One region of the Arthrobacter sp. TE12232 genome, then DNA from elsewhere that is predicted to be linked to it. Evidence: predicted binding sites of a transcription regulator. Region 1 holds the regulator's gene; the other holds the start of a gene.
What was found. The regulator LexA, encoded in region 1, represses DNA repair genes until DNA is damaged. The targets are predictions, from matches to a motif close to TCGAACANNTGTTCGA.

Region 1 (3,402 bases):
GCCAGCTCGCCCGGTCCCGCCTCATGGTCATCCTGGAACTCTGCGAACGCCTCCTGGCCGCGCGGGAAAACCGCGAAGTCGTGTGGTTCTCCCGCAATAGCAGCTTCGACCCGGCGCAGGGCTACTCCCAGCCGGACGAGACCGCGCCGGCCTTGATCAATGTGGCTCCGTTGAGCGTCGCGGGGCGGTTGCGTGAAGGACTGTTCGCGGACCACACCGTCATCCTGACATCCGCCACGCTCGCCATCGGGGCGGCGTTCGAGCCGGCCGCCGGAGGCCTCGGCCTGGTCGGCAGCGGCGCCCCGAGCTGGACCGGCGTCGACGTCGGGTCCCCGTTCGACTATCCGAAGCAGGGCATCCTCTATGTCGCCCAGCACCTGCCCAAGCCCGGCCGCGGCACGTCCCCGGAGGCCCTGGACGAACTCGAGAAACTGATCCGTGCCTCCGGCGGGGGCGCCCTGTGCTTGTTTTCCTCCCGGCGGGCGGCGGAGGAGGCCGCCGAGGCGATGCGGCCACGGCTGGGCCTCAGCATCCTGTGTCAGGGGGAGTCGAGCATGACGGCGCTCGTGCGGCAGTTTGCCGACGAGCCGGACACATGTTTGTTCGGCACGATGTCCCTGTGGCAGGGTGTCGACGTTCCCGGGGTGTCCTGCCGCCTGGTGGTCATTGACAGGATTCCGTTCCCGCGGCCGGACGACCCGCTCATGACAGCACGTTCCCGTGCGGTGGCGCAGGCCGGCGGCAACGGCTTCATGTCCGTCTCGGCCACGCACGCCGCAATCCGCCTGGCGCAGGGCGCCGGCCGGCTGATCCGCTCGACCTCGGACAAGGGTGTGGTGGCGGTGCTGGATTCGAGGCTGTCCACGGAGCGCTACGGCGGGTTCCTCCGCGCCGCGCTTCCGCCGTTCTGGCCCACCACGGATCCTTCGATCGCCGTGGCCGCCTTGAAGCGCCTGGCGAAGGACTCCGGAAAGGACTAAAAGCAGGGGCCGGAGCCGCGGCTCCGGCCCCTGGAAGCCGTCCCGGGGATGGCTACCCCGGGAGGCCTGCCACGGGGTGGCTAGAGGGAGCGGAGCACCGAGACGACCTTGCCCATGATCACGGCGTGGTCGCCGAGGATGGGCTCGTACTGGGTGTTTTGCGGCAGCAGCCAGGTGTGACCGTCGCGCTGGCGGAACGTCTTGACCGTTGCTTCATCATCGAGCAGCGCGGCTACGATGTCGCCGTTCACGGCGTCACCCTGGCGGCGGACAACCACCCAGTCGCCGTCGCAGATGGCGGCATCGATCATCGAGTCGCCGGCCACCTTGAGCATAAAGAGTTCGCCGTGGCCCACCAGCTGGCGCGGCAGGGGCATGACGTCCTCCACCACCTGGTCGGCGAGGATCGGTCCGCCGGCCGCGATGCGTCCGACGAACGGCACCATTGCCGTGTCGGTGGCGCTGGCGAGTTCCGTCACGGAGAGGCCACCTACGGCCCGGAGGCCGCTGGACTTCTCGACGCCCGAAATGGCCCTCGTACCCTCGTCCAGGGTCAGCGGCATGAGCACTTCCATGGCCCTTGGACGCTTTGGGTCGCGACGCAGGTACCCGAGCTTTTCCAGTTGGGACAGCTGATGGGTCACGCTCGACAGGCTGGCGAGTCCGACGGTGTCGCCGATTTCGCGCATGGACGGCGGGTAGCCGTTGTCACTGACGGAGCGCTGGATCGTTTCCAGGATTTTCTTCTGCCGGACGGTCAGGCTCTTGGGGGCCCGTGCAGGCTGGGCGCTCCGTGAACTGGCCCGGCCGCCGGTGGCTTGTGCTGCCATGTTCGCCAACGCCTTTCCGTTCCACCCGGCCGCCGTGGCTGCTGTCACCGGGAACTTCCGGCCTGAAATGTCAGACCCTCCTGATCAACTACCGATGAACGAGTTCACAAGCTGTTGTTCTTTCCCTCAAAAGTAGGCCAGCGGCAGAGCTTTTTCAAACATTTGTTCTAGCGAGTCTCGACATCGTTCGTTACTAAGTGCTAAAACAGAACTAGCAAAGTTCGAATATGTGTTCTATTCAAGGATTTGTGAGTCGAGTGCATTTTTCGGTTCTATGTTCGAAGGTTCGGCCGGTTGGCGGCGAGTATGTGGAGAACGCCGGCGGCACCGTATGGTCCAGGAGGGCTCAGTTCATGTCAGCAGCAAGCGCGTTTCACAGCACTTTTGATCACAGCATCACGGACCGCGGGGTCACCCGGCGGCCGAAGCAGGCGCCGCTGCGGCTCACCCGGCGCGGACGGTTCGTCTTCTTCGGGATCCCGCTGATCCTGCTGGCAGCGCTCATCTTGTCGTTCAGCGGATTCCTCAACGCTCCGGCCAAGGCGGCGGATTCCGCGGACCAGCTCAATGTGACGCCCACTGTTTCCGTGACGGTCCAGCCGGGGGAGTCCCTCTGGGCCATTGCGGGGACCGTCGCGCCGGAACGCGATCCCCGGGACGTCGTGGCCGATATCGTGCAACTGAACAACCTTGACGCTGCGCGTGTAATGCCGGGCCAGCAGCTGTTCGTTCCGTCCAAGTAGGTACCGCCGGCGCCCGTCCCGGGCGTCACAGTTTCAGCGCCCGTCCCGCTTCCACTTAAACTGGTCACGTGACTGACCAGCTTGAGCGCCTCAACCGACTGCCCCTCCGAACCAATCTGCGCGGCCTGCGACCGTATGGCGCACCCCAGCTGGACGTCCCCATTCTGCTCAACGTCAACGAGAACACGCATGGTGTCCCGGCCGACGTCCGCGCCGCTATCACTGAGGCTGTCAGCGCCGCCGCAGCCGGGCTTAACCGGTATCCGGACCGGGAGTTCACCGAATTGCGGGAAGCCCTGGCCGAGTACCTTGGCCACGGTCTGGGCGCGGAGAACATCTGGGCCGCGAACGGCTCCAACGAAGTTCTTCAGCAAATCCTCCAGGCCTTTGGCGGCCCCGGCCGGACGGCCCTCGGTTTCCCTCCCACATACTCGATGTACCCGCTGCTGGCCGCCGGCACGGACACGGAGTACATCGTCGGCGCCCGCACGGCGGACTACGGGCTCAGCGCGGAATCGGCTGCCCGCCAGGTCCGGGAACTGGAGCCTAACATTGTCTTCCTGTGCTCCCCGAACAACCCCACCGGTACCGGACTGGGTCTTGATGTCGTCGAGGCCGTCTATGACGCCGGCCAGGCCAGCCAGACCATCGTGATCGTCGACGAGGCGTACCACGAGTTTGCCCACGACGGCACACCCAGCGCTCTGACCCTGCTGCCCGGCCGGGAGCGGCTCATCGTCTCGCGCACCATGAGCAAGGCCTTCGCCCTCGCCGGGGCGCGGCTCGGGTACATGGCCGCCGCTCCCGAGGTCACCGACGCCCTGCGGCTGGTCCGTCTGCCGTACCACC
Region 2 (3,402 bases), 120 kb from region 1:
GAGGTACACGGTGGACATCCCGCCGCGGGCAAGCTTGGATTGAACCCGGTAGCGATTGTCCACCAGGTTCCCGACGAGAGCGTCCGACACGTATTCCTGCACCATACAATCCTAGTCGGTGGACAGAAACGGGCCCGGACCAACATGCGATCCGGGCCCGTAGCGAAGAGGTCCGCCGTGCGGGAGCCTGTATTTAGCGGAACCCTGTATTTAGCTGAACAGCGTCCGGTTGGCGTTGATGGCGGCGACATAGGCCTTGGTGTCCTCGTACATGCCGTTCTGGCTGACCGAGTACTGGCCCTGGTAGTAACCGGCGATCGCATTGTCCAGATCAGAGCTGGTGCGCACCAGCTGACGGATGATCGCAACGCCTGCCGTGGCGTTGTCGTACGGATCCAGCAGGTTCAGCTTGCGGCCCACCAGCTCCGAGGCCCACTCGCCCGAGGACGGGATGACCTGCATGGTGCCGATCGCGTTGGCCGGGGACACTGCGCGCTGGTTGAAGCCTGATTCCTGGTACGCAAAGGCGAGGGCCAGGCTGGCGTCGACGCCCATACGCCGTGCCGTGTCCGCCACGATCGACTTCATCTGTTCGCGGGTGGGGACGGGGGAAGCGTTGAGCAGCGCCTTGTTCTGGTTGGCCGAGCTGACCACCGCAGCCGGGTAGGTGAACCCGAGGAACGTGCTGGGCACGAGCGGCGTCGTTGCGGCAGGCTGGGTCGCGGCAGGCGTCGTCGAGGCCGGGGAGAGGGTGGACGCGCCCGGGATGACAAGCTTCTGGCCCGGGTAGATAATGCTCGACATCGTCAGCCGGTTGGCGGACAGGACGTCGGAGAGCCGGACGCCGTTGCGAGCCGCGATGCCGGAGAGGGTGTCGCCGGACTTGATGGTGTAGGAACCGGAGCTGGCCGGCGCCGTTGCGGGCTTCGACGGGGCTGCCGGGGCCGGTGCCGCGGGAGCGGACGGCGCCTGCGTGCTGGAACCGCCGCCAACCTTGACCTTCTGGCCGGGATAGATGACGGAGCCCATACCGAGCCCGTTCCACTTGAAGACCTCGGACAGCCCAACGCCGTGGCGGGCGGCGATGGCGCTCAGGGTGTCGCCGGACTTCACGACGTAGACGCTGGCCTGGGCCGACGTCACTGAGGCGGAAGCGGCCGGCTTTGAAGCGGTCGGTGTGGCTGCCGTGGACCCCGTGAGCTTGATCTTCTGCCCGGGGTAAATGATGGTGTTGGCCTGCAGATTGTTCAGCTTGAGCACGGCGTAGGTGTCCAGGCCGTAGCGGCCGGCAACGGCGCTGATGGTGTCGCCGCGGGCGATCGTGTACTGGGCGGGAACCGCCGACTGCGCCGGCCGCAGGGCGCTGGGCAGCGTGACCGGCACGGAAGCGGCGGGAATCACTGCCGCCTTGAGGGACGTGGCCACCTCAGCTTTCGCCTGTGCACGCATGGCGGCCGCGAGGGTTGCCGGGACCGCACGCGCACGGGGTTCGGCAGCCGCAGGCTGGGCGATCGCCAGGGAGGAAAGCACGACGGCGGGAAGCGCCGCCGTCGTCGCCGCGATCAGCGGCAGGCTGGGCCTCGGGTGGTGCTGTGGCGCACGTGAGGTTGTCATTGGAAAGATCCTCTTCTCAGCGGCAACGCTGCGGTCAGGCCGGTACAACTGGTGTTACCAGTGTGACAAAAGTTATTTCTGTTACAAATGTGATCTATGTGAATGTCTCATGAATTGGCAATTAGCACAAGAACTGTTTGATATTCCGCAAAGCGATTTTCGCCGTGTCGGCACGTCGGCCTCCGCACGCAGTTGCGTCGGACACCCAGGGGAGCCCCTTGTCAGTCCCTTATACGGATCCTGTTGGTGCTGCGGGAGCGCCCGGGCAGTCCGGCGGAGTTCCGGAGAGTCCCGGAGAGTCCCGGCGGGACTTCGGGTGGAGCGGAGCAGCATTCCCGGCGTGGCCGGTTGGCTATGACGGGCTGGCATTTACCCGGACCCCGACTAGGCGGCGGGGCCCCCGCCGTGGCAATCTTTATCCGTGAGTAATGTAGAAAGCCTCGTGGGCGAATGGCTGCCCCTGCCCGATGTCGCACAGCTTCTGAACGTATCTATTACCAAGGTCCATGCACTTCTGGACGAGCGTGCGCTGGCGGCCGTGAGAATCGGCGACCGGCGCATCCGGTCCGTACCGGCGGCTTTCATCCAGGACGGCCACGCAGTGGAGAGCCTGAAGGGCACCATCGTTGTCCTCTCGGACGCCGGATACTCGGACGAGGAACTGATCAGCTGGCTCTTCACTCCGGACGAATCCCTGCGGGGCCGGCCGATCGATGCCCTCCGTGAAGGCCGCAAGACAGAAATCCGCCGCCGGGCACAGTCCCTGGCCTGGTAGGAGCACCCTGGCAGTCATGAACTGATCGCACCGGCAGCCTCAACGAGGTCCGGTCGTCTTCATCACTGCCAGTCCTGTTTAACACGCATCTAATACGTCTTAACACGTATCGAACACGTGGCGTTTTGGCAGTTGCGGGCCGTGTACAGCGCATGTCGCTGTGCACGGCCCGTTTCGCGTCTTCCCGGCCCGGGGTCCGGGGCCGGGCCCGGGTCAGGCGGCGCGGCTGACCGTGGCTTCCGCCAGTTTGCGGAGCGCGGTCTTGGGCAGCTCCTCCAGCGGCAGGAGATCCAGGGCGGCAAAGGCCGCCTTCCCGAACTCCTCAATGAGTACTTCCGTGGCCTGGAGCGCCCCGCAGTCCACGATGATCCGCCGGATCTCCGCAATGTCGGCATCGCTGAGCTCGGGGTTGCCGAGCTTGGCATCGATGAACTCCGATTCGGCCGGCGAGGCCTGGTCCAGGGCGAACGCGACCAGGACCGTGCGCTTGCCCTCGCGCAGATCGTCACCGGCAGGTTTGCCGGTGGTGACAGGGTCGCCGAAGACGCCAAGGACGTCGTCGCGCAACTGGAACGCTTCGCCGAGCGGCAGGGCAAAAGCTGAATAGCCGCGCAGCAGCTCGTCGCCGGCACCGGCAAGGGCGCCCCCCAGCGCGAGCGGGTGCTCCGTGGAGTACTTGGCCGACTTGAACCGAATGATGGACTGGGCCCGGCTGACCGCACCGGCGCGGTCCCGCCGCGGCCCGGCGACCTCTTCGAGGATGTCCAGATACTGCCCGGCCATCACTTCGGCGCGCATGAGGTTGAAGATCAGCCGCGCGGGGCTACCGGACGCGGCGCGGTGTCCGATTTCCGTGAACGATTCCTCGCTGAAGGACAGGCAGAGATCGCCGGTCAGGATGGCGGCGGCATGGCCGAACCGCTCACTGTCCAGCGCCCAGCCCTGGGTCTCGTGCAGTTCGCTGAATCGGCGGTGGACGCTGGGGCCGCCACGCCGGGTATCGGAGCGGTCAA

Region 2: ACVWZ7_RS03755 (LysM peptidoglycan-binding domain-containing protein) is a predicted target of LexA. The motif match lies at 1,740-1,755, and genes of this name have one in related genera.

What each region holds. Positions count from the first base shown of each region.
Region 1 covers NZ_JBSSFK010000001.1:963,928-967,329, reverse strand. Annotated here, with positions in the region: gene ACVWZ7_RS04285 (ATP-dependent DNA helicase) at 1-980, shown strand, start outside; gene lexA (transcriptional repressor LexA) at 1,061-1,810, opposite strand; gene ACVWZ7_RS04275 (LysM peptidoglycan-binding domain-containing protein) at 2,164-2,553, shown strand; gene ACVWZ7_RS04270 (histidinol-phosphate transaminase) at 2,622-3,402, shown strand, end outside.
Region 2 covers NZ_JBSSFK010000001.1:842,503-845,904, reverse strand. Annotated here, with positions in the region: gene ACVWZ7_RS03760 (protein kinase domain-containing protein) at 1-105, opposite strand, end outside; gene ACVWZ7_RS03755 (LysM peptidoglycan-binding domain-containing protein) at 211-1,614, opposite strand; gene ACVWZ7_RS03750 (Rv2175c family DNA-binding protein) at 2,036-2,389, shown strand; gene ACVWZ7_RS03745 (polyprenyl synthetase family protein) at 2,603-3,402, opposite strand, start outside.